Regions from separate parts of the Phycicoccus sp. Soil803 genome, predicted to be linked through region 2. Evidence: riboswitches for the same ligand, from Rfam matches in the RefSeq annotation. Region 2 holds a riboswitch; each other region holds the start of a gene.
What was found. Region 2 has a riboswitch for S-adenosylmethionine ahead of ASG95_RS22290 (putative leader peptide). Riboswitches for the same ligand answer to the same signal wherever they lie in the genome.
Positions count from the first base shown of each region.

Region 1: another riboswitch for S-adenosylmethionine. It lies ahead of ASG95_RS13105 (bifunctional o-acetylhomoserine/o-acetylserine sulfhydrylase); the one in region 2 lies ahead of ASG95_RS22290 (putative leader peptide).
Region 3: another riboswitch for S-adenosylmethionine. It lies ahead of ASG95_RS08185 (aminotransferase class V-fold PLP-dependent enzyme); the one in region 2 lies ahead of ASG95_RS22290 (putative leader peptide).
Region 4: another riboswitch for S-adenosylmethionine. It lies ahead of ASG95_RS13030 (homoserine O-acetyltransferase); the one in region 2 lies ahead of ASG95_RS22290 (putative leader peptide).

Region 1 is NZ_LMST01000001.1:2,854,765-2,862,024, forward strand. Features, by position in the region: gene hrpA (ATP-dependent RNA helicase HrpA) at 1-722, opposite strand, end outside; gene ASG95_RS13095 (bifunctional 2-polyprenyl-6-hydroxyphenol methylase/3-demethylubiquinol 3-O-methyltransferase UbiG) at 851-1,510, shown strand; gene ASG95_RS13100 (hypothetical protein) at 1,515-2,822, shown strand; gene ASG95_RS13105 (bifunctional o-acetylhomoserine/o-acetylserine sulfhydrylase) at 2,897-4,216, opposite strand; SAM riboswitch class IV at 4,371-4,486, opposite strand; gene ASG95_RS13110 (hypothetical protein) at 4,535-5,782, opposite strand; gene ASG95_RS13115 (hypothetical protein) at 5,782-6,075, opposite strand; gene ASG95_RS13120 (nitroreductase family deazaflavin-dependent oxidoreductase) at 6,188-6,625, shown strand; gene ASG95_RS13125 (hypothetical protein) at 6,626-6,994, opposite strand; gene ASG95_RS13130 (hypothetical protein) at 7,080-7,260, opposite strand, start outside.
Region 2 is NZ_LMST01000001.1:511,691-518,950, reverse strand. Features, by position in the region: gene ASG95_RS02420 (ABC transporter permease) at 1-506, opposite strand, end outside; gene ASG95_RS02415 (ABC transporter ATP-binding protein) at 506-1,351, opposite strand; gene ASG95_RS02410 (ABC transporter substrate-binding protein) at 1,348-2,394, opposite strand; gene ssuE (NADPH-dependent FMN reductase) at 2,394-2,969, opposite strand; gene ASG95_RS22290 (putative leader peptide) at 3,102-3,206, opposite strand; SAM riboswitch class IV at 3,236-3,350, opposite strand; gene ASG95_RS02400 (NADP-dependent oxidoreductase) at 3,482-4,408, opposite strand; tRNA gene ASG95_RS02395 (tRNA-Phe) at 4,567-4,643, shown strand; gene ASG95_RS02390 (response regulator) at 4,798-7,260, shown strand, end outside.
Region 3 is NZ_LMST01000001.1:1,783,099-1,790,358, reverse strand. Features, by position in the region: gene ASG95_RS08195 (multidrug effflux MFS transporter) at 1-819, opposite strand, end outside; gene ASG95_RS08190 (DNA translocase FtsK) at 1,002-3,722, opposite strand; SAM riboswitch class IV at 4,104-4,216, shown strand; gene ASG95_RS08185 (aminotransferase class V-fold PLP-dependent enzyme) at 4,259-5,662, shown strand; gene ASG95_RS08180 (ribonuclease J) at 5,787-7,260, opposite strand, start outside.
Region 4 is NZ_LMST01000001.1:2,836,002-2,843,261, reverse strand. Features, by position in the region: gene ASG95_RS13055 (SufE family protein) at 1-246, opposite strand, end outside; gene ASG95_RS13050 (sulfurtransferase) at 293-1,198, opposite strand; gene ASG95_RS13045 (EcsC family protein) at 1,322-2,038, shown strand; gene ASG95_RS13040 (YkvA family protein) at 2,133-2,516, shown strand; partial or broken gene ASG95_RS22435 (DUF4192 domain-containing protein) at 2,683-3,228, shown strand; gene ASG95_RS20930 (DUF4192 family protein) at 3,116-3,868, shown strand; SAM riboswitch class IV at 3,957-4,067, shown strand; gene ASG95_RS13030 (homoserine O-acetyltransferase) at 4,085-5,221, shown strand; gene ASG95_RS13025 (universal stress protein) at 5,350-5,751, shown strand; gene ASG95_RS13020 (RNA polymerase sigma factor) at 6,009-7,260, shown strand, end outside.

The DNA of each region.
Region 1 (7,260 bases), 2.3 Mb from region 2:
GGGTCGACGAGCGGGCGGTAGCGGACCTCGACGGGGTAGGTGCGCCCCGACACCTCGATGATCGGCGCCGGCTCCCCCGTCACGACATCCCCGAAGTGCTCCGCGAAGCGCTGCGGGTCGATCGTGGCCGAGGTGATGACGACCTTGAGGTCGGGGCGCTGCGGGAGGAGCTGCTTGAGGTAGCCGAGGATGAAGTCGATGTTGAGCGACCGCTCGTGCGCCTCGTCGATGATGATCGTGTCGTACTTGCGCAGCAGCCGGTCGCGCTGGAGCTCGTTGAGCAGGATGCCGTCGGTCATCACCTTGACGAGGGTGTTGTCGCTGCTCTGGTCGGTGAAGCGCACCTGGTAGCCGATCGCGCCCCCGAGCTCGACCTCGAGCTCCTCGGCGATCCGCTCGGCCACCGAGCGGGCCGCGATGCGCCGCGGCTGGGTGTGCCCGACCAGCCCGGCCCGCCCACGCCCCACCTCGAGGCAGATCTTGGGCAGCTGGGTCGTCTTCCCCGAACCCGTCTCCCCCGCGACGATGACGACCTGGTGGTCCCGGATCGCGGCCGCGATGTCGTCCTTGCGTGCGACGACCGGCAGGTCCGGCGGGTACTTCAGCTCGGGGACCGGGAGGTCCTGCCGGCGAGACGAAAGCCCTTGTCCTTGTCCTCCCGGCCGCTTGCGGCGACCCCGGTTCCGGGCAGCACGGGGCTGCGGAGAGTCGGCGGAGGACATGGGCGCAGCATACGTTCGGCGGGTCCGCCCTCGCGGACGAGGCGGGAACGACCCCTCCTCCTCTAAGGTGACCTGACGATGAACACCCGGTGAACATCTCTCCGCACCCCAAGACGAGGTTTCCTGCTGTGACTTCCCCTGACCTGACGCCCGAGGCCGCCACCGGCGACCGCAGCGGGTACTGGAACGACTACTACGCTTCCAGCGCCGCGACGCAGCGTCCGCTCCCCTCCCAGTTCGCGGCCTTCGTCGCTGGCGAGCTCAAGGGCCCAACCCGCGTCATCGAGCTCGGCTGCGGCAACGGCCGGGACTCCATCTTCTTCGCGTCCTACGGTCACGACGTGACCGGTGTCGACGGCTCGGAGTCGGCGGTCGCCGCCGCCAGCGCGACGGCCAAGGCGCACGGCGTGCAGGCCAGCTTCCTGGTCTCGTCGATCGACGACCCCGCGCTGCCCGAGCGGCTCGGCGCCGCCTCCGGGCCCCTGACGATCTACGCCCGGTTCTTCGTGCACGCCATCACCGACCGCGAGGAGCAGGACTTCCTCACCCTGGCCGCCGGGCTCACCTCGCCCGGCGACCTGCTGGCCGTCGAGTACCGCACGGTGCGCGACCAGACCGGAGCCAAGGTGACCGGTGCGCACTACCGCCGGTTCGTCGCCCCGGCGACCTTCCAGGCCCGCGCGCTGAGCAACGGCTTCGAGGTCACCTACGCCACCGAGGGGTTCGGCTTCGCCAAGTACCGCCAGGACGACGCGTACTGCGCCCGCGAGCTCTTCACCCGGGTCTGAGCCGATGACCGCCGGTGCCCAGCCCCTGGCCGACCTGGAGGACATCATCCGGGCGGGCCGCGCCCTGTTCCCGGACCTCGACGTCATCGGCCCGGACGGGCTGCTCGACCTGCAGCTCGCCCATGACGGCATCCGTCGGCTGCGGGTCGAGGGTGCCCACGAGCAGTTCCTGCACCTGCAGTCGCTGGGCGTCGACACCACCAAGGGCTCGGTCGGGCGACGGGACGCCAAGGTGACCACGAGCAGCTGGCACAAGAACTTCGGCGACGCCTTCAACTCGGTGCGACTGCTCGACGTCGAGCACCCGTCCGGCACCGCCCTGCACACCGGCGCCGACAGCCCGGGGTGGGTGGAGCTGTCCTTCAAGAAGCCGGTCGACCTGCGGCGGGTGCGCCTGCGCAACGTCTCCGGGTCCACCGCACGGCGGCTCCGGGGGGTCCGGGTGCTCGTCGAGGGACCGGACGGGTGGGTCGTCGTCTACGACCACCTCGCCCGGGTGGACCAGCTGCGCCAGACCCTCGCCGCGCCCGCCAGCAACGGCGCGTCGCCCGAGCTCAGCGCCCTGCTGCCGATCCTCGGCGACACGTTCGGCGGCTTCTACGAGGAGGCCCGCAAGGCCCTCGACGCCCTCACCGACGTGCCCGACCAGCAGCGCTCGGCCTTCCGCACCGTGGTCACGCACGCCCTCCTCGCCGACCGGGCGATGGAGTGGACCGTGCATGGCCCGCAGCGGTGCTTCCGGTTCTGGACCGAGCAGGAGAAGGTCCGCTACATCGGGTCGGCCGTCGAGATCACCGACGCGCTGGCCAGCCTCACCCCGCACGTCTGCTTCGGGTTCGGGGCGGCGCTCTCCGTCGTCCGCGACGGCGCGCTGATCCCCCACGACGACGACCTCGACATCATCATCGCCTTCGACCCCCACGAGGCCAGCACCCTGGCCGAGGGCCTCGCCCTGGTCGAGCAGCACCTGCGGCCGCTCGGGTTCACCGTGACCGGCAACTTCTCGGCGCACCGCCACGTGCGCAAGCCGGGCGCGAAGCACGTCGACGTCTTCGTCGGGCTCTTCGAGGGCGACGTCGTGTCCTGGTACCCGGGCGCCCGCGGGGCGCTCACCAGGGACATGATGTTCCCGGCCTCGAGCGCTCCCCTGATGGGCGTCACCTGCCCGTTGCCCCGCAACCCGCTCGTCTACCTCGAGCGGCTCTATGGCGCCGGGTGGCGGCACCCCGACCCCAACTTCCGGCACACCTGGGACCGGTCGGCCTACGCCGACCTGGCCGGTGGCCGCAAACCCGCCACCACCGGCAGCTGACGACCGAGCCACGACCGTGCCCGCCACCCCTCGGGGTGGCGGGCACCGTCATGGCAGCGGCTGAGTCGCCGACCTCAGGCGCCCTTGGCGGCGATGAAGCCCTGCTCGAGGTCGGCGATGATGTCGTCGATGTGCTCGATCCCGACGGCCAGGCGCACCAGCCCGGGCGTGACGCCGGCCTTGAGCCGGTCGCCGTCCGGACCCTGCGAGTGGGTGGTCGACGCCGGGTGGATCGCGAGCGACCGCACGTCACCGATGTTGGCGACGTGGCTGTGCAGGACGAGCGACTCGACGAACCGGCGACCCGCCTCGACCCCGCCGGCGATCTCGAACGCGAGCACGGCACCGGCGCCACGCGGCGTGTACTTCTGCGCCTTGGCATAGGACTCGTGGTCGGGCAGCGAGGCCCAGACGACCTGCTCCACCTGCTCGTGTCCCTGGAGGAAGGCCGCCACCTTGTGGGTGTTCTCGAGGTGCCGCTCGAGGCGCAGGCTCAACGTCTCGATGCCCTGGGCGATGAGGAAGGCGTTGAACGGCGAGATCGCCGGACCGAGGTCGCGCAGCAGCTGCACCCGGGCCTTGAGGATGAAGGCCAGGTTGGCGCCCAACGGGCTGCCGACGCCGAGGTCCCGCGCGAAGACCAGCCCGTGGTAGCTCTCCTCCGGCGTGTTGTAGTTGGGGAACTTCTCCGGGTCGGCGCCGAAGTCGAAGGTGCCGCCGTCGACGATCACCCCGGCGATCGAGGTGCCGTGCCCGCCGAGGTACTTGGTGGCGGAGTGCAGGACGATGTCGGCACCCCACTCCAGCGGCCGGATGAGGAACGGCGTGGCGATCGTGTTGTCCACGACGAGGGGGACGCCGGCCTCGTGGGCCGCGGCCGCCACGGCCTCGATGTCCAGGACCTCCGACTTGGGGTTGGAGATGGTCTCGCCGAAGAACAGCTTGGTGTTGGGCTGGACCGCCGCCTTCCACGAGGCGATGTCGTTGGGGTCCTCGACGAAGGTCACCGCGATCCCGAACTTCGGCAGTGTGTGCTTCAGCAGGTTGAAGGTGCCGCCGTAGAGGCTGGGGCTCGCGACGACGTGGTCGCCGGCCTCCGCGATGTTGAGGATCGCGAGCGTCTCGGCGGCCTGGCCCGAGGCGACCAGGAGCGCGCCGACACCACCCTCGAGCGAGGCGACGCGCTGTTCGACCGCGTCCTGCGTGGGGTTCATGATGCGGGTGTAGATGTTGCCGAACTCCTTGAGCGCGAACAGGTTCGCCGCGTGCTCGGTGTCCTTGAAGACGTACGACGTGGTCTGGTAGATCGGCAGGGCGCGGGCGCCCGTGGCGGCGTCCGGCTCCTGTCCGACGTGGACCTGGCGGGTCTCGAACGACCAGTTGGTGGAGCTCATCTGAAGTTCCTTCACTCTCGTGTGCCGCGCTGCGACGTCGGGGCCCGTATGCCGGTGGGTCCCGATCGAGACTGGCTGACCGAGCTGCTGGTGCCACCTCCGCTGAGGGTGCACCGGCGACACCGCCGGAGACGGTGCGGGACACGTGGTGGGTCTCCCGCGCTTGCGGCCGGCAACCGGTGCCGTCCGCCAGGTCTTCACCCGGGGCACCCCACCGCGGAGGAGGGTTGCCGGCCAGCGAGCCGGGGCTTGTCGCTGACACTCATGACCTACTCGGGAGCGTACGCCGCGGCGGTGAGCGCCCGGCATACCCATCTCTCATCGCGGACGATGTGGATCCGACGCACCCGGAACGCCGGAGCGCTCCTCACGGAGCCGCTTCGCCTCGTCCTCCTCCTCGCCCTGGAGATGGTCGCGCAGCGCTTCCGCCCCGCCCACGCCTCCCGACGCCGCCTCAGCGCTCCACCCACCCAGCAGCATGGTGCGCGAGCGCGCGGGGTCGCGGGTCGCGAGCGCGAGGTCGTCGAGCCACCGGACCCGCACCGCGTGCTGGGCGCGTCCTGCCACCTGCTCGGCGAGCCAGTGGGCGGCCGCGGTGGGCGAGCTCGCCGTGGAGAGGGTGCGGGTCGGCCGGAACGGGCGCAGCGGGCGCTTGCCTCCGGTGCGGCCCACCTGGCGGAGCTCTGCGACCGCCGCGAGCCTCAGCCGCTCACTGGTGGTGTGACGCAGCAGGCGGCGCTCGGTGCGGGTGGCCGCCGCCCGGGCCGCGGGGTTGGTCGCGAGCGCACCCCGCTTGAGCACCGCCGACGCCCGACCGGTGGCCATCGCCGTCGCCGACAGGCCGATCGACGTCCAGTCGCCGTCGCCGTAGGCCACCTTCACCGCCGTGTCGGTGAGCGCCCTCGTCGCCCCGGCGGCCCCGGCAACCACCCCGACGGCTTTGGTGGCCGGCGTGGGCACCAGCGCGATCGACCCCGCCATGCCCTCGACCCCGCCGGCGGCTCGGCTCAGCCCGGTCAGGGCGTCGTAGACGCGTGAGTCGGCGAGCCCGTCCTCGACGAGCTGGCGGAGCACCGCGGCACAGCGGCGGTCGGCCTCGTCGAACTGGCGCCAGGCCTCGGCGTGCCGGCGCTCGGCGTCCTGCGCCCGCTCGAGCTCGGCGACCTCCCGGCAGTGCAGCGCCCCGGCGGTCGCGCGCTGCGCGGGGTCGGCGGACTGCTCGGCCTCGACGCGGGCGGTGCCGAGGGCCACCGCCCGCGGATGGGCGATGGTGTGCTCGGCCACGGCCGCACCGACCACCTGCTGGGCGTGCTCGAGGGCGGCAGCCAGCGGACGCAGGGCCGCTGCGGACACGCCGTGCCGGCGACCCACCGAGACCAGCAGGGCGGCGGCGGCGTGCGAGCGCGTGGCGAAGGCCTCCCCCGCCGGACTGTCCCAGCTCACGTCGGGACCGGCCAGCCCGCGCAGGATCTCGGCGCGGGTGAGGAGCAGCTCACTCTGACCCTGGAGTCGGTCGGCCAGCGCCCGCACGGTCGCGGGGTCGCCGTCCAGCGCCCGCAGGACCATCACTGCTCAGCTGCCGGGTCGAGCCACCCGCCGACCTCGAGCTCCACCTCGGCGTAGAGCCGTCCGGCGTCGGTGACGCAACCCGCCAGGTCGTCGAGCTCGCGGCCGAGCACCTGGCGCTGGTGCTCGAAGTCCCCGAGCACCGCCGCCAGGGCCCCGGCGCTGTCGCCCGGACCGAGCCCCCACGCCTGCTCGGCGGCGCTGGTCGCCTGCCACTGCAGGTCTGCGCCGACCTCGGTGAGGGAGCGGCCGAGGTCGGCGAGGATCTCGGGGTCCACCTCGATGCTGGTCATCCACCGAGGGTAGGCAGGTGCCCAGCGCGGCCCGTCGAGTTGTCCACAGGCCACCGAGCCTGTGGCGAGGGGTGCTCGCGCGGGCGTCAGGGACGCATGTTGTGATGGGCCCATGACCATCTCCGGCGACTACGCAGCCAGCCCCACGAAGTGGGTCCGCACCCAGGTCGAGAAGATCGAGCAGGCGGGCACCACCCGCGCCGTCGACATCCAGGGGCGCCCGGTGGTGCTGCTCACGATGCTCGGTGTCTCGGGCAAGGTCCGCAAGGTGCCGCTCATGCGGGTCGAGCACGACGGGGTGTATGCCGCCGTGGCCAGCAAGGGCGGCGCGCCCGAGCACCCGAAGTGGTACCGCAACATCCGCAAGAACCCGGTGCTCGACCTCCAGGACGACGAGCGCACCTGGACCGTCCGCGCCCGGGAGCTCGAGGGTGCCGAGCGTGACGAGTGGTGGCCGCGCTGTGTCGAGGCGTTCCCGCCCTACGCCGACTACCAGGTCAAGACCGACCGGCTCATCCCGGTGTTCGTGCTCGAGCCCGTCGAGGCGTAGTCAGGCGGCTGGGGCCGCAGTGCGGCGCAGCCAGAGCAGGCCGAGCACCGGCAGCACGAGCGGCACGAAGCCGTAGCCCGAGCCGAAGTGCGACCACACGGTCTTGTCGGGGAAGGCGTCCCTCGCGAGGTACGACGCCAGCCCGACCACCAGGACGCCGGCCAGCTCGATGCTGATCGCGACCAGGGCGACCGTGCGTGACGTGCGGTCCCCGCGGGCGAGCGCCACGGTCGCCACGACGTAGATGACCGCGGCGAGTGCTGACAGGAGGTAGGCCAGCGGCGCCCGGGAGAAGTACTCGCTGATCTGGAGCACCGACCGGCCAGTGGCGGCCAGCGCCAGGAGGCCGTAGACGGCGACCAGCACCACCCCGGGTCCGGAGCGCGTGGAGCGTGGCGTCCGGAGCTCGCCCTGGCGCTCGTGCTGGCGCTCGGGCTGGCGCTCGGGCTGGGGCTCAGCCACCGAGGTTCCAGATCTGCTGGAGCCGCGCGGTCATCACGGCGACCGCGAACGCCCCCACCGCGACGACCCCCATGGCCCAGCGGGTCTTCTCCTTGAGGGCGAGGAAGACCGCCGCCGGCGGGACGAACGGCAACGTGATCGCGTAGGCCGCGAACGTCGCCTGCTCCGCGCTG
Region 2 (7,260 bases):
AGCAGGACCGGGAAGAAGCTGGCGTAGGCGACGATCGAGATCTTGCTGGTCTCGCCGATGCCGAGGAGCAGCACGAAGACCGGCAGGAGGGCGAGCGCCGCGGTGTTGCGGAACGCCTCGAGCAGCGGGGTGAGGAACTCCCGCAGGCCGTCGTACCAGGCGACCACCAGCCCGAGGGCGATCCCCGCCACCACGGCGAGGCTGAACCCCACCGCCGACCGGGTCAGGCTGGCCGCCACGTGCTGCTGGAGCTGCCCGCTCTCAGCCAGCCCCCACCAGGCCCGCAGGACCTCGTGCAGTGGCGGCAGGAAGACCTTGCGGGCGGGGTCGAGCAGGTACTGGGTGCCGAACTCCCACAACAGCAGGAACAGGACCACGGCCGCCGAGCGGCGGACGAGCCTGCCGACGCTGCGCGTCAGGCCATGCCCCCTGGTATGCCGCGCGGGGGCGGTCGGCGCGACCGTCACCGCTTGCGGGGCTTCTGCTTCCAGGATCGCAGTGCTCATCACGCTGCCCTTTCTGTGCCGTCTGGCTGGATCTTGAGGTGGCCGGCGTCCTGCGCGCGCCGCACCTCGTCGTGCAGGAGCTCCCAGACCTCGTGCCGGTAGTGGACGAAGCGGGGGTCGGAGCGCAGGTCGGTGGTCGCCGCACGGTCCCCGAGGTCGATGTCGACCAACGCCTTCAGGCGTCCGGGGCGCGAGCTCAGCACTGCGACCCGCTGCCCGAGGTAGACCGCTTCCTCGATGCCGTGCGTGATGAAGACGACCGTGGTGCCCGTGGGCCGCCAGATCCGCAGGAGCTCGTCCTGCAGCTGCTCGCGGGTCTGGGCGTCCAGGGCTGCGAACGGCTCGTCCATGAGCAGGATCCCGGGCCGGTAGGCGAGGCTTCGGGCGATGGCCACCCGTTGCTTCATGCCCCCGGAGAGCTCGTGCGGGTAGCGGTCCTCGAAGCCTTCGAGGCCGACCAACGCGAGGTTCTCGCGGGCTCGCTCGACCCGCTCGCCGCGGCCGAGCCCCTGCTGCTCGAGACCGAAGGTGACATTGGCCAGGGTCGTGCGCCAGGGGAAGAGCGCGTACTGCTGGAAGACGATCCCGCGGTCCAGCCCGGGACCGGTCACCTCCTCGCCGTCGACGAGGACGCTCCCCCGGGACGGCCGGCTGAGCCCTCCGAGGAGGTCCAGGAGAGTGGTCTTCCCGGAGCCGCTCGGGCCGACCAGGGTCAGGAACTCACCGCGCGGCACCTCCAGCGAGACGTCCTCGAGGGCCACGAGGGTGCGCGCCTGCGGTTGGTCGCGGGTGGGCCGCAGCGCGAACTCCTTGCTCACCCCCCTGAGCTCGATGTGCGCGCTCATGACGCGTCCTGGGCGAGCTCGTTGAACTCGTTGGTGTAGAGCTTGCTCGGCTGCAGCTCACCCGCGGTGAGGATGCCGCTGTCGACCAGCCACGGCTCCCAGCGGGTGAAGTCCTCGTCGCTGATCACGCCGCCCTTGCTGGGGATCCCTACGCTCTTCCAGTACTTGAGGTTGTCGGTCTTCTCGTTGCGTGCACGCTTCTCGATGATGCTCGTGAACCGGGCGATGACCTCCGCGCGAGGGGTGCTGCGCTCCCACTCGATCGCCTTCGCGACCCCGGTGACGAACTCCTTGGCGGCGGCAGGGTGCTTCGCGATGAAGTCGTCACGAAGCACGTACTGCCCGCCGTTGAAGGCGCCGAAGAGGGCGTAGTCGCTGAAGAGCGAGCGCAGCCCGCCCGTGGCGATGGCGTGGTCCTGGAGGACCCCGGAGAGCGTGCCCACGTCGACCTGCCCCCGCCGGACGGCCAGCTCGGTGTCGTTGGGCGGCAGCGGCACGAGCTGGACGCGGTCGATCTCCTGTGGCGTCAGCCCGTTCTTCTTCAGGTAGGTGTCAATCACTGCCTCGGCATGCGCGCCGAGGGTGTTGACCGCGATCTTCTTGCCGATCAGGTCCCGCGGGGTGCGGATCGGGCTGTCCTCCTTGACGTAGAAGCCGTTGAAGGACTTGGCGTCCTCGCCGTAGTAGTTCACGACGGCCTTGACCGGCGCCCCGGCCTTGATGAGCTTGACGACCGCGCCGGAGAAGGCACCGCCGACGTCGGTCTGGCCGGTCGCTGCCGACTGGATGTCCTGGGGACCGCTGGTGGTGTTGCCGACCCACTTGAGCCTGATGGTCGGGAAGTAGCCGAGGTCGGCCGCGAGCTCCTGCAGCCCGACCGCGTTGGCCGAGCCCTGGTATCGCACGGTCACCGGGCCCTTGCTCTCGGTGCTCGCCTCGCTCGAGGGCAGCGCGCAGGCCCCCACGAGGGTGAGCGGCAGGACTCCGGACGCCAACGCCACGAGCGGGCGGTGCGGGAGGGAGGAACGATATGTGGTGCGCATCAGGCCACCGCCTCACGCGGCTCGGCACCTGCGGCGACGAGCGAACGGCCGGCCACCGTGTCGAGGAAGACGGCGGTCACCTCGCGAAGCGGACGGTGGGCCACCTCGTCGATGAGCACCTCGCCGCCCTCCACCAGGGTGACGTGGTCCGCGAGGACGAACCAGCCGGGGGTGATGCTGCTCGGAGCCAGGCTCGCCAGCACGGGGCGCAGGGCGTAGTCGACGACGAGCACATGCGCCGGGGTGCCACCGGTCGCCACGGGCAGGACCACCTTGCCGCGCAGGGCGAACTGCGGGAGGAGGTCGAGGAAGGTCTTGAGGAGACCGCCATAGGCCGCCTTGTAGACCGGGGTCGAGACCACGACCGCGTCGGCCGCCTCGAGGGCCGCGACGGCGCGGGCGATGTCGGGGTCGTGGGCGTTGCCGCGCAGGAGCGGCTCGGCGGGGAGGTCGCGCAGGACGACCGGGACGACGACGTGGCCCGCTCGCTGCAGCTGGCGGGCGATGTCGGTGAGGACGGCGTCGGTCTTGGACGTTCGGTTGGGACTGCTGGAGATGGTGGCTATGACAGCCATGGGACAGGTCCTTTCGGGCATAGGTCATCACCGGTCCTGCGGCGGGATGCGCAGAACCGTTGCGGGAGAGCAGGATTCGTCAGAGGCCGTCGTCTGGATGCAACGACGGGCGCCGAGAGTCGAGGAGACGCGTCAGTGGTGACAGAGCGCGCTGGAGACCCTGAGCAGGTCGACGTGCCTGCGCAGGACACGGTGGCAGGAGCGATCGGCTCGCTGCCTGGATCCGTTGTCCTTCATGGGTTTTCCGTCCTCGTGGAGGCCCGAGAGCCGCGCGCTTGCGACAACCGTGCGATTGTCGCCAGGTCCTCACCCGGAGCACCCCGCCGCGAGTGGGAGGGTTGCCGTCCAGCAAGCCGGGGCTGTGCGCTGGAACTCGTGACCTGAGATGAAGGTAGCCCCTCAGGTATTACCTATCAAATAAGTAGGATATTGCTCTCGCATGCTGGGACGACGAAGGGCGTCCACGCACGAAATCGCATGCGTGGACGCCCTTTTCGAAGTCTCGGCCGAGCTCAGGCAGTGCTGACCTCGATGGCGATCTTGCCGCGCACGTGACCGGTCTGGCTCAGCTCGAAGGCCTTCGGCGTATCGGCCAGCTGGAACACCTCCGCCACGGGCACGGTCAGCTTGCCGTCGTCGGCGAGGTCGCCCAGCGCGGTCAGGTCCTCGGCGTTCGGCCGCACCCACGCGGAGATGCCACCGGCCTCGGCCACGGTCCCGTCGGCGATGGACCCGTGTCGGCCACCGTCTTTGAGGACCGCCTGGGTGGTCTCCAGCACGCCGCCGACGAAGTCGGCCACGACGTCCACGCCGTCGGGCGCCAGCTCACGGACCCGCTCGGCCAGCCCATCGGCATACGACACGGGCTCGACACCGAGCCCACGAAGGAACTCGTGGTTGCCCTCGGAGGCGGTGCCGATGACGCGCGCACCGAGCGCGCGGGCGATCTGGACCGCGAACAGGCCGACACCGCCTGCGGCGGCGTGGACCAGCACGGTCTCGCCTTCCCTGAGCCCCAACCGCGCCAGCAGCTGGTATGCCGTGAGGCCGGCGAGCGGGAGCCCGGCGGCCTGGTGCCAGTCGAGTGACTTCGGCTTGCGGGCGACGGTGCGCACCGGTGCGGTGACGAGCTCGGCGAACGTGCCGCCCTGCACCCAGTCCTTGCGGGCGTAGGCGATCACCTCGTCACCGACGGACCACTCGGGGGTGTCGAGACCCACGGCCTCGACGACTCCGGCGACGTCCCAGCCGGGGATCGCGGGGAAGCTCACGACCAGGAGTCCGTCGAGGTAACCCTTGGCCACCTTCCAGTCGACGGGGTTTACGCTCGCGCTGCGGACACGGATCAGCACCTCACCCGGACCGACCTTGGGGTCGGGCACATCGGTGAGCTGGAGGGTGTCGGGGTCGCCGTACTCGGCGTAGGTGATTGCCTTCATGCCCAGCGCAACTTCGTTGCACACGCGGGTATTCCGCGAATGCACCCGGGTGTGAGTTAGCCCGGGCGATCGGCTATGATCCTGCAGTCGCGACGGTCACCCGGGCTTCGGCACGAGGCCGCCGCGATCGCATGTCCGCCGCCACGGACGTGCGACACGGCCAGGTAGCTCAGTTGGTACGAGCGTCCGACTGAAAATCGGAAGGTCGGCGGTTCGACCCCGCCCCTGGCCACCACCGAAGCCGCAGGTCAGCACATCGCTGGCACTGCGGCTTCTCTGTGTGCCCACGGCCCCGAACGGACGCCGGACGCGCTGGCGCGATGAGCCCCATGTAGGGCGAATCGAGTGTTCGAGTGGGTTTCCACAGGCAGATGCAGCAAACTCGCTGTGTGCAGGATCCACAGCTCGGCCACCTCGGCGCGTCCCCCGGCGCCGATATCGGAGACCTCCGGGACCTCCGCCACGTCAGCAGCCTCGGCGACCTCAGCCGATGGCTCGTCGAGGCGTCGCCGGACGGCCTCTGGGTCTTCGACGACGAAGGTCACACCGTGCTGGCCAACGCCCGCATGGCGGCGATGCTCGGTCGCTCCCCCGAGGAGATGCCGGGGCTGTCGGTGTTCGAGACCCTCGACGAGGAGGGCCAGGCACAGTTCGAGCACCACCTGAAGGACCTGGAGACCAGCCGCGAGAGCGGCAGCAACCTCGAGTGCAGCCTGCTGCGCAAGGACGGCGAGCGGTTCTGGGCCCTGGTCAGCCACACCCCCATCAACGACGACGACGGCCACCACGTCGGGTGGCTGCACCGGGTGACGGAGTACAGCCACCAGCGTCGCCTCATCGACACCCTCCAGCGCCGCGAGACCCAGCTCGCCGAAGCCCAGCGGATCGCCAAGATCGGCAGCTGGGAGTGGGACGTCGTCAACGACGTCGTCACCTGGTCGGACGAGCTCTACCGGATCTACGGCGTCACCCCCGACGAGAGCTTTGTGCCCAACTACCAGGGTTTCCTCGACCGGATGCACCCTGATGACCGCGACGTGGCAGCCAACGCGGTCCAAGGGGCTCTGGAGGGGGATGGCCAGTTCGAGTTCGACGCCCGGATCTTCCGGGGAGACGGCTCGATCGCGTGGATCAGGGGCCGCGGCCAGGTCGGCACCGACGAAACCGGCGCGGTCATCCGCATGGGCGGCACGTCGCAGGACATCACCGACACCAAGGACGCCGAGCAGGCCCTGGCGCTGTTGACCGCGATGGCCACCGCCGCCAACGAGGCCACCACGCTCGCCGAGGTGATCCCGCAGATCGTCGGGCTGGTGACGACCCACACCGGGTGGCAGTCGGTGGCCGCCTGGGTCGTGGACGCGGACGACAACCTGGTCCCGGTCCTCGCGGACACGCGCCCGGTCCCGGACGAGGACCTCGTGGAGGCCCAACGACTGGCCCACGAAGCGGTCCGCTCGCGCTCCCCCCACGCCTCGCTCACGACCGAGGGCACGAGCCTCGTGGCGGCGCCCGTCGTGGCCGAGGGCCGGGCCGCCTGCGTCATCGTCATGGACACCCGCGCCAACACTCCCCCGACCGAGACCGACGGCCTCACCGTCGCCCGGGCGACCTCGATCTTCGCGCGGGTCGCGGAGCGCGAGCTGGCCGCCGAGAAGCTCCGGCAGGCGCGCGACAACGCGGAGAGCGCGTCGCTCGCCAAGTCCGAGTTCCTCGCGACGATGAGCCACGAGATCCGCACCCCGCTCAACGGCGTGATCGGCCTGTCCGAGCTCCTGGGGCGCACCGAGCTGACCACCCACCAGCGCCGGCTCGCCGACGGGATCGACGGCGCCGGTCGCGCCCTGCTCGCGCTCGTCAACGACATCCTCGACCTGTCCAAGATCGAAGCCGGGCGGCTCGAGCTCGAGGCGGTCGACTTCGACCCCCGGGCCATCGTCGAGCAGAGCACCACGCTGATGGCCGAGCGGGCCCGCGCCAAGGACCTCGAGCTCGCCGTGACCTGCCTGCCCGACGTGCCGCACGCGGTCTGTGGCGACCCCGTCCGCTTCGGCCAGGTCATCTCGAACCTGACCTCCAACGCCGTGAAGTTCACCTCCAGCGGCGAGGTCGTCGTGCGGGCCAGCGTGGAGTCCACCCACGAGGACGGCAGCACGGTGATCCGGGTCGAGGTCAGCGACACCGGCAGCGGCATGACCCCGGAGGTCAAGGAGCGTCTCTTCACGGCGTTCTCCCAGGGCGACAGCTCCACCACCCGCGAGTACGGCGGGACCGGCCTCGGGCTGGCCATCAGTCGCCAGATCGTCGAGCAGATGAACGGCGAGATCGGGGTCAACAGCGAGTCCGGCTACGGCAGCACATTCTGGTTCACGGCGCGATTCGCGCCGGCCGAGGAGCTCGACGAGAGCCGGCCGCCGCTCCCCGACGTCGCGGGACTGCGGGTCCTCGTCGTCGACGACAACGAGACCAACCGCTTCATCCTCGAGGAGCAGCTGGCCGGGTGGTCCATCGAGGCCGCCATCGCCGCCTCAGGCGTCGAGGGCCTCGGCCTGCTCGACGACGCCCACCGTCGCAACGTGCCCTTCGACATCGTGCTGCTCGACTACGTCATGCCCGGCGTCAACGGGGAGCAGTTCGCCCGGATGGTCAGGGGAGACGGCCGCTTCGCCGAGACCCGGATCGTCCTGCTGACCTCGGCGATGGACCTCGACCCCGACGTGCTGTCGTCGGCGGGCATCGACGTGTCGCTGACCAAGCCCGTCCTGCCGTCCAGCCTCCTCGACACCCTGGCCGACGTGGCCGGCGACCGCGCCGGGACGCTCGGCCCCGACGAGGAGGCCGAGGGCGCGGCC
Region 3 (7,260 bases), 1.3 Mb from region 2:
GAGCAGGAACGGGTTCAGCTGCGAGCCGGTGAGGAAGCCGAGGGAGTTGATGCCGAAGGCCAGCCCGAACTGGGCGACGCTGAGGCCATAGATGTCCTGCAGCACGAACGACGATCCGCCGATGTAGGAGAACAGCGTGGCGAACATCAGGCCGCTGATGAGGACGAGGCCGACGAAGGTCCGGTCGCGCAACAGGCTGGCGTAGGTGGCGAGCACCGGGCGGAAGGCCAGCGGGCGACGCCGCTCGACGGGGAGGGTCTCGCGGAGCGCGAGGCTCGCGAGCGTCACCATCAGCACCCCGGCGACGGCGAGGATGACGAACACCCCGCGCCACGACGTCAGCTGGAGGATGAAGCCACCGAGGGTCGGTGCGAGCACGGGCGCCAGACCCATGACGAGCATCAGGCGGGAGAGCATCGTCGCCGCGGCGGAGCCGGCGAAGAGGTCACGGACCATCGCCATCGACACGACCGCGACAGCCGCGTTGCCGAGCCCCTGGATCGCGCGGCCGGCCGTGAGCAGCTCGATGGACGGCGCGAACGCACAGAACACCGACGCCGCGATGTGCAGCGCCAGTCCGGCGATCAGCGGGCGACGGCGGCCCACCGCGTCGGCGAGCGGACCCACGAGCAGCTGGCCCAGGCCCATGCCCAGCAGGATGCCCGTGAGCGTGCCCTGGACGGCGGACTCGGAGGCTGCCAGGTCGCGGGTGATGGAGGGCAGCGCCGGCAGGTAGGTGTCGATGGTGAGCGGCCCGATGGCGATCAGGGCACCGAGGACGAGGACGAACCGCACGTAGGACCGCCCCGTCGGCGCCACGGTCGCGGCGGGCGCAGTCGGTGCGGTCGGCGCAGTGGGTGTGGGAGAGAGAGGGGCAGTGGTCGTCTCGGGGGCGGCAGTCACCCTTGCGCAACGACCTGGGGCACGGGATGCATTCCATCCCGTGCCCCAGGTCTCGCAATGTGTGCAGGGTCACCGCGAAGGCCGCAACCCCGGGCTGCTCAGTCCCGGCCGGTCAGCTCCCAGGCGTCCACGGACTCCTCGACCTCGTCGAGCCCGTCGTAGGCCCGGGCCACCGGGTCGTTCGCGTAGCGCGGATCGGGCTCCGCGGCATACCCGGTGGGGACCTCGTCGGTGCGGTCGACGGACTCGTGGGTGGTGGACGGCGTCCCGGAGAGCGCGTCCACGTCGAACACCGGCTCGGGGTCGGCGATCTCGTCGCCGCGCATCAGCGCCAGCGTCATCGGCAGGTCGTCGGGCTTGACCAGCACGTCGCGCGCCTTGGAGCCCTCGGAGGGACCCACCACGCCACGCGACTCGAGCAGGTCCATGAGCCGCCCGGCCTTCGCGAAGCCGACGCGCAGCTTGCGCTGGAGCATCGAGGTCGAGCCGAACTGCGTGGTCACGACGAGCTCGGTGGCCTGCAGCAGCAGCTCGAGGTCGTCACCGATGTCGTCGTCCACCTGCTTCTTGGCGGCGACCACGGTGACGTCGTCGCGGTAGTCGGGCTTGAGCTGGCCGGTGACGTGCTTGACCACCTGCTGGATCTCCGACTCGGTGACCCAGGCGCCCTGCACGCGCATCGTCTTGGAGGCACCCATCGGCAGGAACAGCGCGTCACCCTGGCCGATCAGCTTCTCCGCACCGGGCTGGTCGAGCACGACCCGGCTGTCGGCGAGCGAGGACGTCGCGAACGCCATCCGCGACGGCACGTTGGCCTTGATCAGGCCGGTGACGACGTCCACGGACGGGCGCTGGGTCGCGAGCACGAGGTGGATGCCGGCGGCGCGGGCGAGCTGGGTGATGCGGACGATCGACTCCTCGACGTCCCGCGGTGCGACCATCATCAGGTCGGCTAGCTCGTCGACGATGACCAGCAGGTAGGGGTACGGGTGGATCGTCCGCTCCGACCCGGGCAGCGGCTTGACCTTGCCGGCCTTGACCGCCTTGTTGAAGTCGTCGATGTGCTTGAACCCGAACTGGGCGAGGTCGTCGTACCGGGTGTCCATCTCGCGGACCACCCAGGCCAGCGCCTCGGCGGCCTTCTTGGGGTTCGTGATGATCGGGGTGATGAGGTGGGGGATGCCCTCGTAGGCGGTGAGCTCCACCCGCTTGGGGTCGACCAGGACCATCCGCACCTCGTCGGGCGTCGCCCGCATGAGGATCGAGGTGATCATCGAGTTCACGAAGCTCGACTTGCCCGCGCCGGTGGCGCCTGCGACGAGCAGGTGGGGCATCTTGGCGAGGTTGGCGATGACGTAGCCGCCCTCGACGTCCTTGCCGACCCCCATGACCATCGGGTGCTCGTTGCCCCGCGCCGCCTGGCTGCGCAGGACGTCGCCGAGGCTGACCTTCTCGCGGTCGGCGTTGGGGATCTCGATGCCGATCGCCGACTTGCCCGGGATCGGGGAGAGGATGCGCACGTCCGCCGACGCGACGGCATACGCGATGTTCTTGGACAGTGCGGTGACCCGCTCCACCTTCGTGCCGCGGCCGAGCTCGACCTCGTAGCGGGTGACCGTCGGACCGCGGCTGAAGCCGGTGACCTGGGCGTCGATGTCGAACTGCTCGAGCACCTGGCTGAGCGACTCGACGACGCGGTCGTTGGCGGCGCTGCGGGTCTTGTGGGGCGAGCCGGGCTCGAGGATCGCGTTGTCGGGCAACGTGTAGGTGATGTCGCCGGCGAGCGCCAGCTGCTCCACGCGCTGCGGCAGCGGCGTCGTGGGCGGGGCCTCGAGGGCGGCCTTGACCTCGATCACGGGGCTCTTCGCCGGAGTCGACTCCGGGGCGAGGACGCCGGGACTGGTCGGGCGCTTCTCACCGGGACGGAACCGTCGGCCATCGGGGGCCACCAGGGCAGCCTGCTCGAACGCCTCGTCGCCCTCGAGCGGGCCCTCCGGGTCGATCACCCGGCGGCGACGCTTCGGCTTCTCCTCGGCGACCTCCTCGGGCGCGGAGGCTCCGTCGTCGAGGTGGCCACGGTGCAGGAGGTGGTCGCGCAGCTCGGTGAGGCGCGTCGGGATCATGTGGACCGGGGTCGCGGTCATGACCAGCAGGCCGAAGAAGCCCAGCATCAGCAGGATCGGCACGGTGCCGTAGACCGACACCGCCGCCTCCAGCGGGCTGGAGGCCAGGAAGCCGATGATGCCGCCACCGTCACGCATGCCGTCGGCGCCCTGGGGCGGGGTCGGGATGTCCGCGGCGACGTGGGCCAGGCCGGCGGCTGCGAACGCGAGCGCACCCAGGCCCACCCCGATGCGGGAGTTGGCCGAGTCCTCCTGCGGCGCGCGCAGGAAGCGGATGCCCAGGAAGAGCAGGGCGAGCGGCACGGCATACGCGACGCGCCCGAAGGTGCCCGCGACGACGGCGTGCACGATGTCACCGAGCGCGCCCTCGAAGGCCCACCACTCACGGGCGGCCACGAGGATCGACAGCCCGATGAGGAAGAACCCGAGCCCGTCACGGCGATGCTCGGGCTCGAGCTCACGGGCGCTGGTGCCGACCCGGCGCACGGCGCCACCGGCCACGTGCGCCATGCCCATCCAGGTGCCCCGGACCGCGCGCAGGGGCAGCGGCAGCCCGCCCCCCTTGGTCTTGCCACGGGCGGAGGTCTTGCGGGGTGCACTGGTCTTGCGGTTGGCGGGGCGTGTTGCGCTGCCCCGGCTCCCGGTCGAGCGCGACCCTGCTGCTGATCGTGCGGAGGTGGACGGACGTGTCGCCATGCTCCGCAGGCTACGCGAAGGTCACACCGGAAACACGCGTCACACGCGTATCACTGCCGGGCAATCTGCCCCGGCCGCCCCTCATCCGAACGGTCGACATCTGGTCGCGATTGGGTCGCACGGGCCGCTTTCCCCTTACCAAGAGGTGACCGCAGGTGACACGCTCAGCAGTGCGTCTGGCGGGGCCTGCGCCGACGACCAGCAATGGTCGTCGGCGCAGGCGCGCATCGAGGGGGAACCGGTCGCGGGGACCGGCCAGGCCGACCCCCCGCCAGGCCACGGAGCCGACCGCTCGAGTCCGCGCGGTCCATGTCTCAGATGACGGGAACCTGCGCCCACAGGGTGGCTCGTCCCCGTGTCGACGCCCTACCCTCGACACCAGGTCATGAGTGTCAGCGCGAAGCCCCGGCTTGCTGACCAGCAACCCTCCTCCGCGGTGGGGTGCTCCGGGTGACGACCGGGCCGTCTGCACCCGCAGCCGGCAAGCGCGGACCCGTGAGCACTCTCGGGTCCCACCCGGACCAGGAGCACCCCTCATGTCGATCGCGAGCACCCCGCCCCCCGCCTTCCGCCGGAGCGCGCCCCTCGCCCACGCCCGCACGCACCTGCGCCCCGTGCCGGACGCGCGCACGTGGGGCGAGGTCGGGCCGCTGCCCGCCGTCGTCTCCGAGGCGCTGCCGGTGCCGACCCTCGACGGCACGGTGGACTACGCCAACTTCGACCACGCCGCCTCGACCCCGGCCCTGGTCAGCGTCAAGGCAGCCGTCGACAGCGCGCTGCGCACCTACTCCTCGGTGCACCGCGGCAACGGCTGGGCCTCCCGCGTGACCTCCTCCTGGTACGAGCAGGCCCGCGCCGAGGTGCGCGCCTTCGTCGGGGCGCGCGAGGGCGACGAGGTCGTCTTCACCCGCAACAGCACCGACTCGTTCAACCTGCTGGCCCGCTGCCTGCCCCGCGACACCCACGTCTTCGTCTTCGAAACCGAGCACCACGCGGCCCTCCTGCCGTGGGCGCCCAAGCGGACCCACCGCCTCCCGGTGCCCGGGAGTGTCGGCGACGCGGCGGTCCTGCTGCGGACGGCGCTGCGTGAGCACCCCGGCCGGCACAAGCTGGTCGTCCTCGCTGGTGCCTCCAACGTCACCGGCGAGATCTGGCCGATCCGCGAGCTCGCGGCGATCGCGCGCCGCGGTGGTGCCCGGGTCGTCCTCGACGCGGCGCAGTACGCCCCGCACCGCCCGGTCGACCTCGACGACCTCGGCGTGGACTACCTGGTGCTGTCGGGGCACAAGCTCTACGCGCCCTTCGGCGCCGGGGTGCTGGCCGGCCGGGCCGACTGGCTCGACGCGGCCGCCCCCTACCTGGCCGGCGGCGGGGCCACCAAGGCGGTGACCACCCGTGGGGTCGTGTGGCAGGACGGTGCGGCCCGCCACGAGGCCGGCAGCCCCAATGTCATCGGCGCGGTCGCCCTCGCCGCGGCCTGTCACAGCCTGCGGTCGCACGCCGAGGCGATCGAGGCCCACGAGGCCGCCCTCGGGAAGCGACTGCTCGACGGCCTGGCCGCCATCGACGGCGTCGAGACCTACTCGCTGTTCGCGGCCGACCACGAGCGGGTGGCCGTCGCGACCTTCACCGTCGACGGCGTCGAGTCGTCGCTGGTCTCCGCCGCCCTGTCCGCAGAGCACGGGATCGGCGTCCGGGACGGCAAGTTCTGCGCGCACCTGTGCGTCGACGCCCTGCTCGACGACCCGTATGCCGCGGCGTCCACGACCGCGGTCCGCGCCAGTGTCGGCCTGGCCACGACGGCCGAGCACGTCGACCGGCTGCTCGCCGCCGTGGCCGAGCTCGCCGAGCACGGCCCGCGGGCCGAGTACGTCGAGGGACCGCAGGGCTGGGTGCCGGTCAACGACCCGCGCGCCCTGGACGTCGCCCGCCCCTGGTAGCCGCCCCCGCGGCATACCTAACCTCATCTTTATCGGGTGACCCGATAAACGTCGGCTTCACCCCGGAACCGTTCCGTGGTGAAGCCGGCGTTTGTCCCTAGACCCGATAAAGGTGATTCGCGGGCTAGGCCTGGATGACGACCGGGATGATCATCGGGCGGCGCCGGATCTTGCCGCCGACCCAGCCGCCGATGGCCCGGCGCATGACCTGCTCGAGCTGGTGGGAGTCGGTGACGCCGTTGCCGGTCGCCTCCGCCAGCGCCTGCTCGATCTTGGGACGCACCTGGCTGAAGATCTCGTCGTCCTCGGCGAAACCGCGTGCCTGGATCTCCGGGCCCGCCGCGATCTTGCCGGTCGCGGCGTCGATCACGACGATGACGGAGATGAAGCCCTCGTCGCGCAGGATGCGACGGTCCTTGAGCAGCGCCTCGTCGAACTCGCCCACCGACGACCCGTCGACGTAGACGTAGCCGCACGGCACGGCCCCGACGATGCGGGCGACGCCGTCGACCAGGTCGACGACCACCCCGTCCTCGGCCAGCACGACCTGCTCACGCGGCACGCCGGTCTGGACGGCGAGCTCGGCGTTGGCGACCAGGTGGCGCCACTCACCGTGCACCGGCATCACGTTGCGGGGCTTGACGATGTTGTAGCAGTAGAGCAGCTCGCCGGCGCTGGCGTGGCCCGAGACGTGCACCTTGGCGTTGCCCTTGTGCACGACGTTGACGCCGAGTCGCATGAGCCCGTTGATGATGCGGTAGACGGCGTTCTCGTTGCCCGGGATCAGGGACGAGGCCATCAGCACCGTGTCGCCCTCGCCGACGTCGATGCGGTGGTCGCGGTTGGCCATCCGGGACAAGGCGGCCATCGGCTCACCCTGGGACCCGGTGCAGATCAGGACGACCTGGTCGTCGGGGAAGTTGTCGAGCTTCTTGACGTCGACGAGCACGCCGTCCGGCACGTGGAGGTAGCCCAGCTCGGCCGCGATCCCCATGTTGCGGACCATCGAACGACCCACCATGGCGACCTTGCGGCCGGCCTGCTCGGCCGCGTTGAGCACCTGCTGGACCCGGTGCACGTGCGAGGAGAAGCACGCCACGATGATCCGGCGCTCGGCGTCGCGGAAGACCTTGTCGATGGCCGGCGCGATGTCCTTCTCCGGCGTCGTGAACCCCGGGACCTCGGCGTTGGTCGAGTCGGTCATGAACAGGTCGACGCCCTCCTCCCCCAGCCGGGCGAAGGCGCGCAGGTCGGTGAGGCGGTTGTCCAGCGGCAGCTGGTCCATCTTGAAGTCGCCGGTGTGCAGGATCGTGCCGCCGGGCGTCCGCACGAACACCGCGAGCGCGTCGGGGATCGAGTGGTTGACCGCCACGAACTCACAGTCGAAGACGCCGAGCTTCTCGCGCATCCCCTCCTTCACCCCGAGGGTGTAGGGGGTGATCCGGTGTTCCTTGAGCTTGGCCTCGATGAGCGCCAGCGTCAGCATCGAGCCCACGACCGGGATGTCGCGCTTCAGCTTGAGCAGGTAGGGGACGGCACCGATGTGGTCCTCGTGGCCGTGGGTCAGCACGATCGCCTGGATGTCGTCCAGCCGGTCC
Region 4 (7,260 bases), 2.3 Mb from region 2:
GGTCGGCGCCTCCTGGGGGGCCGAGAAGAACAGGTGCACAGGGCGGTCTCCCGGGGAGTCCGCCGGGTCGTCCCCGACCTCCACGGCGAGGAAGATCGGCGACTGGCACTCGTGGACCTGTTCCATCTCACCCAGCCGACCGGCATACCTCTCCGGGAGCTCGGGCAGCCCCTCACTGAACTCCAGCAGCAGCTCCAGCCGTTGCGGCGCAAGGAGATCGGCGAAGTCGTCGGCGATCTCCTGCATCGCCGTCGGCAGCTCCGCGCGGGCCGTGTCCTGGGTCACCGGGGCCTCACTTCTCCACGGGCACGCGGACCGCGTTGCCCCACTCGGTCCACGACCCGTCGTAGTTGCGCACGGTGTCGAAGCCGAGCAGGTGGGTCAGCACGAACCACGTGTGCGACGAGCGCTCACCGATGCGGCAGTAGGCGATCGTGGGGTCGCTCGGCGAGAGCCCCTGCTCGGTGAGGTAGATGGCCTCGAGGTCCTCGCGGGACTTGAAGGTGCCGTCCTCGTTGGCCGCGCGGGCCCACGGCACCGACTTGGCGCCGGGGATGTGGCCGCCGCGCATGGCGCCCTCCTGCGGGTAGTCGGGCATGTGCAGCAGCTCGCCGGAGTACTCGCCGGGGGAGCGGACGTCGACCAACGGCCCCCCGAGGTGGGCCAGCACGTCGTCCTTGAACGCCCGGATCGGTGCGTCGTCACGCTCGACGACCGGGTATGCCGCGTCGCCGGACAGCGGCGTCACCTGCGGCACGTCCTTGGTCAGCTCGCGGCCCTCGGCGACCCACTTGGTGCGGCCGCCGTCGAGCAGCCGGACGTCCTCGTGGCCGAAGAGGCTCATCACCCACAGGGCGTAGGCCGCCCACCAGTTGTTCTTGTCGCCGTAGATCACGACGGTCGTGTCGCGCCCGACCCCGCGCGCCGACATCACGGCCGCGAACTGCTCGGCGTCGACGTAGTCGCGCATGACGGGGTCGTTGAGGTCCTGGTGCCAGTCGAGCTTGAGCGCCCCAGGGATGTGGCCGGTCTCGTAGAGCAGCACGTCCTCGTCGGACTCGAGGACGACGACGCCGTCGGGGCCGCCGACCTTCCCGGCAGCGAGCTGCTCGGCCAGCCACTCGGTGCTGACCAGCCGGTCGGGGTGGGCGTAGGCGGAGAAGGGGGACGGGTCGGTGGACGCAGCGGACTCAGGCATGTTCCAAGGCTAAACCTGCTGGTCATCGGGCCTCGTGGCAGGATGGCGAGCAGAGCCGTCAGGGCAGGTCACAGGGCCGGTCCGACGCAGGACAGGTCGCCGGACGACATCAGGGAGAGTGGCGTGGGGTTCCTCGGATTGGGCAAGGACGAGTCGGAGGTCGCACCGGCCTCGGCGCTCGAGCAGGCCAAGGCCGGGCGGGAGGACTCCGGGATGTTCGCCGGCGCGGTCACCGGGCTGATCGAGAGCCTCCTCGACGTGGGGATCGACGGCAAGGGCCCGTTCGACTCCGCCCAGAAGGTCGCCGACGTCAAGCGCGCCGAGAAGCCCGAGGCCGAGGAGGCCGTCGACGCCGTCGTGCGGGGCCACCTCAAGCTCGCTGCGGCCGGTGGCTTCGTGACGGGTCTCGGTGGCTTCATCACGCTGCCCGTCGCGCTGCCGGCCAACGTCGTCGAGTTCTACGTCGTGGCGACCCGCATGGTGGCCGCCATCGCGTCGCTGCGCGGCTACGACATCAAGCAGCCGGAGATCCGCTCGGCCGTGCTGCTGACCCTGGTCGGGGCCGATGCCGACGACCTGCTCAAGAAGGCCGGCGTGGCCTCGACCGGACGCCTCGCCAACCTCGCGGCCCAGCGCTTGCCGGGTCCGGCGATGATGGTGGTCAACAAGGCGGTCGGCTTCCGGCTGCTGTCGACCGCCGGCAAGAAGACGCTGACCAGGTTCGGCAAGGGAGTCCCGGTCATCGGCGGCGTCCTGGGAGCCGGTCTCGACGGGTTCCTCCTCAAGAAGATCGCCGACCACGCCCGGCACGAGTTCCCCCGCAGGAACACCGGGATCTGAGCGTGCTCGCGGCGCTGCGTGGGAATCACCACGGCCCTCGGGTCGTTGGCACCGTGTCCGGGCCAGCTGGCGTCCGGGAGCAAGGAGGACGTCCATGCCCATGAACCGATTCGGTGCCCTGCGCACCATCGCCACCGCGGTGCGTACCGCCACCCGTCCCGGGTCGCCCGGCATGGGCGAACGTCTGATGAGCCTGCCCAGGCTGTTCGCGGCCACCTTCCGCGGTGAGTATGCCGGGACCACCCGCGGGCGGCTGCTGATGGTCCTCGGGGCGGTCGCCTACGTCGTGTCCCCGATCGACCTGGTCCCCGAGCTGGCCCTGTCGGTGTTCGGGCTGGCCGACGACGCGGTCGTCGTCTCGTGGATCGCGGCGACCGTGGTCAACGAGACCGAGTCGTTCCTCGCGTGGGAGCGGCTGGACCCGACTGCCAAGGGCGCGGCCGCGCGCGAGACCGTCCAGGGCGACGTCCTGCGGTAGTGCGACGCGGGGCCTCTGGTCCCAGCGGCTCGAAGGGGCGGTACGGCGCGGATCCGGCGCCGTACCGCCCCTTCGCGGTGCACAGGGGTGCGCCCTGAGCCGTCCTGTCCACAGGGCTGCGGCACGACGGTGTCGGGTGACCGCACGGACGGGCACGGTGGGCCGCATGAACTCCATCAGGTTGCGCAGCCCCGGCGACGTCGTCGCCGTCCTGCCCTACCAGCTCGGCTACCACCCGCACGACTCGCTGGTCGTCGTCGCGCTCCGCGACCGGGCCGTCGTCCTGGTCGAGCGGGTCGACCTGCCCACGGCTGCAACGGCTGACGAGGCGTCGCGGATGCTGGTCCCGCCGCTGCTGCACGAGGAGCCTGATGCGGTCCTGCTCGTCGCCTACGAGACGCGCAGGGGCGCGGGCCGGCCTGCGCTCGACGCGGTCCGCGGTCACCTGCTCCGGGCGGGGGTGCAGGTGCTCGACCGGGTGGTGGTGCGGGACGGCCGGTGGTTCGCCGTCGACTGCGTCTCGGGGTGCTGTCCTGCCGGTGGTTCGCCGGTCCCTGCACCGGCTGACACGCCCGCGGTGGCCGAGTTCGTCGGCATCGGTGTCGCGCCGCTGCCCGGTCGGGGAGCGCTCGCGGCCCTGGTGGCCGCAGACCCCGATCGCGCCGGGCCCGTGGCGGCTGCCGTGGCCGAGCGGACCGCCCGCGCCGAGCGGACCGCCCGCGCCGAGCGGACCGCCCGCGCCGAGCGGACCGCCCGGGCCGGGCGCTCCGCCCGGCCACGGCACCGCCCGGGCCGAGCGCACCGGCAACGGCCGGGGCCTGGGCCGGGCTGCGCACCGGTTCGAGGCGTTGTCCGCCTGGGCTCTGGCGCTGGGGCTCCGGGGCACCGGGGACGACCAGCTGACGGTGGAGGCGTTGCGTCCCGACCAGGTCGCGCTGCTCGTCGACAGCCTCCGGGACCTCGAGCTCCGCGACGCCCTGGTGGCGTGGCTGTGCCCGGGGTCGCTGCCTGCGGACTGCCTGTCGCCCGACGTGGTCGATGCAGTGCGCACCTGCCTACCTCGGCCGGACACCGATCGTCGCGACCAGGGTGCGGCGCTGGCGGGGAGGCGACACCTGGTCCGGCTCCAGCACCTGGTCAGGGCCGTCCCCGACGAGCATGCCGCGGCCCCGCTCACGGTGCTGGCGAACCTTGCGTGGTGGCTGGGCGACGGCGCGCTGGCGAGGACCTGCCTGGAGCGCGCGCTGGAGGCCTCGCCCGGCTACCGGTTGGCGCTGCTGCTCGAGCGGATGCTCGATCTCGGGGTCCGCCCGGGCGGCGGGGTCGCTCGAGACGACGCACGGGCGGGGTGAGCGAGCGAGCCGTGGTGGCCGACGGTGCGCACGTCCACGCAGCGGACGCGGCGGACAGCGGGGGGCCCGCCTCGTATGATGAGCGGCAGGTTATGAGTCCCAGCGCCAAGCCCCGGCTTGCTGGGCGGCAACCCTCCTCGCGGTGGGGTGCCCCGGGTGAAGACCCGGCCGACCCTCACCTGGGCGGCAAGCGCGAGCGCCACAGGAGCAGTTTCGATGACCACGACCTCCCCACCACAGGCCACCTCCGGGGCGTGGCGGGACGGCGACCCGGTCGGCCGACGCCAGTTCGTCGACCTCGGCGCGGTCGAGCTCGAGCGCGGGGGTGTGCTGCCCGCTGTCCGGGTGGCCTACGAGACCTGGGGCGAGCTGAACGCCGCCGGCGACAACGCCGTCCTCGTGGAGCACGCCCTCACCGGGGACAGCCACGTCGACGGGCCGACCGGTCCCGGTCACCCCACCCCCGGGTGGTGGGACGGCCTCGTCGGGCCGGGCAAGCCCCTCGACTCCGACCGCTACTTCGTCGTGGCCGCCAACGTGCTGGGCGGCTGCCAGGGCAGCACCGGGCCCTCGAGCCCCGCGCCGGACGGCAGGCCGTGGGGCAGCCGCTTCCCGTTCATCACGGTCCGCGACCAGGTGCAGACCGAGGCCCTGCTGGCCGACGCCCTCGGGGTCGACCGCTGGCACACGGTCCTCGGCGGCTCGATGGGGGGCATGCGTGCGCTCGAGTGGGCCGTCACCCACCCCGAGCGGGTCGGCACGGCGATCGTGCTGGCCAGCACGGCATACGCGACCGCGGAGCAGATCGGCTGGTGCCAGGCCCAGCTGCTGGCCATCCGCGCCGACACGCACTTCCACGGCGGCGACTACTACGAGCACGTCACCGGGCCCGAGACCGGGCTGGGGATCGCCCGGCGCATCGCGCACGTCACCTACCGCAGCGAGCTCGAGCTGCACGAGCGCTTCGGTCGCCAGCCGCAGCAATCCGAGGACCCGCTGGGTGGCCGCGGTCGGTATGCCGTGGAGTCCTACCTCGACCACCACGCCGGCAAGCTGGCCGGCCGCTTCGACGCGAACTCCTACGTGGTCCTCACCGAGGCGATGAACTCGCACGACATCGGTCGCGGTCGTGGGGGAGTGGCGGCAGCGCTCGAGCGGGTGACCGCCGACCTCGTCGTGGTGGCCGTCGACTCGGACCGGCTCTACCCCCCGAGGCTGTCGCACGAGATCGCCGACGCGGTCCCCGGGACGGCGCTTCACACGGTCCACTCCGACTACGGCCACGACGGCTTCCTGATCGAGATCGAGCAGGTCGGTGCGATCGTGGCGAAGGTGCTCGCTGGCCCTGCCTGACCCGGGGATTTCCGGTACGGTCGGCGCAGCGGCTGCCGCCGCTCAGGCACCTGGTCGGAGCAACGAGGCTCCGGTCGACAGTGCCCCGGCCGAATCTCGGCCGACCAAGAGACCGTAGGAGGTCCCCCGTGGCCATCGTTGTTGGATACGTCCCGACGAAGGAAGGTCGCGCGGCCCTGCGTCGCGCTGCTGACGAGTCCCTGCTTCGCAAGTCGAAGCTCATCGTCATCAACTCCCAGCGTGGTGGGCGCGACTTCGACGGTGAGGAGGCCAACCGCTTCGAGACCGAGCTCAGGCGCATCCAGGGCGAGCTCGACGAGGAGGGTCTGGAGCACGAGGTGCGCCAGCTGGTGCGGGGCAACGAACCGGCCGAGGACCTCATCGCGGTCGCCGAGGAGGAGAACGCCGACTTCATCGTCATCGGGCTGCGTCGACGCACCCCGGTCGGCAAGCTGATCCTGGGCTCCAACGCCCAGCGCATCCTGCTCGATGCCTCCTGCCCGGTGCTGGCCGTCAAGGCTGACGACTGACCAAGCAGTCCGATCGGCCCGCTCCTGCCGTCGACCACCGGTGTCGCCGCGACCATCGGCGTCATCCGTGGCGCCGATGCGGGATCTGGGGGCATCTCGTTTTACAATGTCACCAACGAGGTCTCGACGGGTCAGCCCGAGCGGTCTCCGCAATACTTCCACTCCCGCCGTTGTTGTCACAGACATCCCCTCAAAGCATGGCTGTGATGACGTGCGCCGTGCCGCGAGTCCGCGACGAAAGGTAGTCCGTGTCGCCTGTGTCCAAGAAGGCTGCGAGCCCCGCACCGTCTCTCCCCCAGGAGTTCTCCCACCCCGCGCTGCAGAAGCTGCTCAAGCAGGGCCGTACCAACGGCTCCGTGGACAGCGCGCAGCTGCGTGACGCCCTCGAGGGGGCCGAGATCGCCCCGAAGAGGATGAAGGCCGTGCTGCGTTCGCTGGACGAGCAGGGGATCCACGTGACCCTCGACTCGGCGACCGCCTCGCGTGCGGTGGCTGCGACCAGCACCCGCAAGAAGACGGCCACCGCGCCGGCCAAGAAGGCTGCCCCCAAGACCGCCGCGGCGACCAAGACCGCGACCAAGGTCGAGGCCAAGGCCGAGGAGAAGGCCCCGGCCAAGGCGACCGCGGCCAAGACCGCCACCAAGGCGGCGAAGGCTGCTCCGGCCAAGGCGACCACGACGAAGAAGGCGGCCGCTGCCGCCGCAGGCGAGTCCGCACCAGCCGCCAAGAAGACGGCTGCGAAGGCCGGGGCGAAGACCGCCAGCAAGACGGCCGCCCCGGGCACCGCAGCCGACGAGGCCGCCGCCACCGGTGACGACGAGGTCGTCGATGCCGAGCCGACCGAGGTGGTCGAGTCCGAGCTCGAGGACGTCGTCGTCGAGGACGACGCCGACGACGACAAGAAGGACGAGGAGTCCGAGGGCGCAGGCTTCGTCCTGCGCGACGACGACGAGGACGACGCGCCGGTGCAGCAGGTCGTCACCGCGGGCGCCACCGCCGACCCGGTCAAGGACTACCTCAAGCAGATCGGCAAGGTCGCCCTCCTCAACGCCGAGCAGGAGGTCGAGCTCGCCAAGCGCATCGAGGCCGGCCTGTTCGCCGAGGAGCGCCTCAACTCCGGCGACAAGATCGAGATGAAGCTCAAGCGCGAGCTCTGGTGGATCGCCCAGGACGGCAAGAAGGCCAAGAACCACCTGCTCGAGGCCAACCTGCGGCTCGTGGTCTCGCTGGCCAAGCGCTACACCGGCCGCGGCATGCTCTTCCTCGACCTGATCCAGGAGGGCAACCTGGGTCTGATCCGTGCGGTCGAGAAGTTCGACTACACCAAGGGCTACAAGTTCTCGACCTACGCGACGTGGTGGATCCGCCAGGCGATCACCCGCGCGATGGCCGACCAGGCCCGCACCATCCGCATCCCGGTGCACATGGTCGAGGTCATCAACAAGCTGGCCCGCGTGCAGCGCCAGATGCTCCAGGACCTCGGGCGCGAGCCCACCCCGGAGGAGCTCG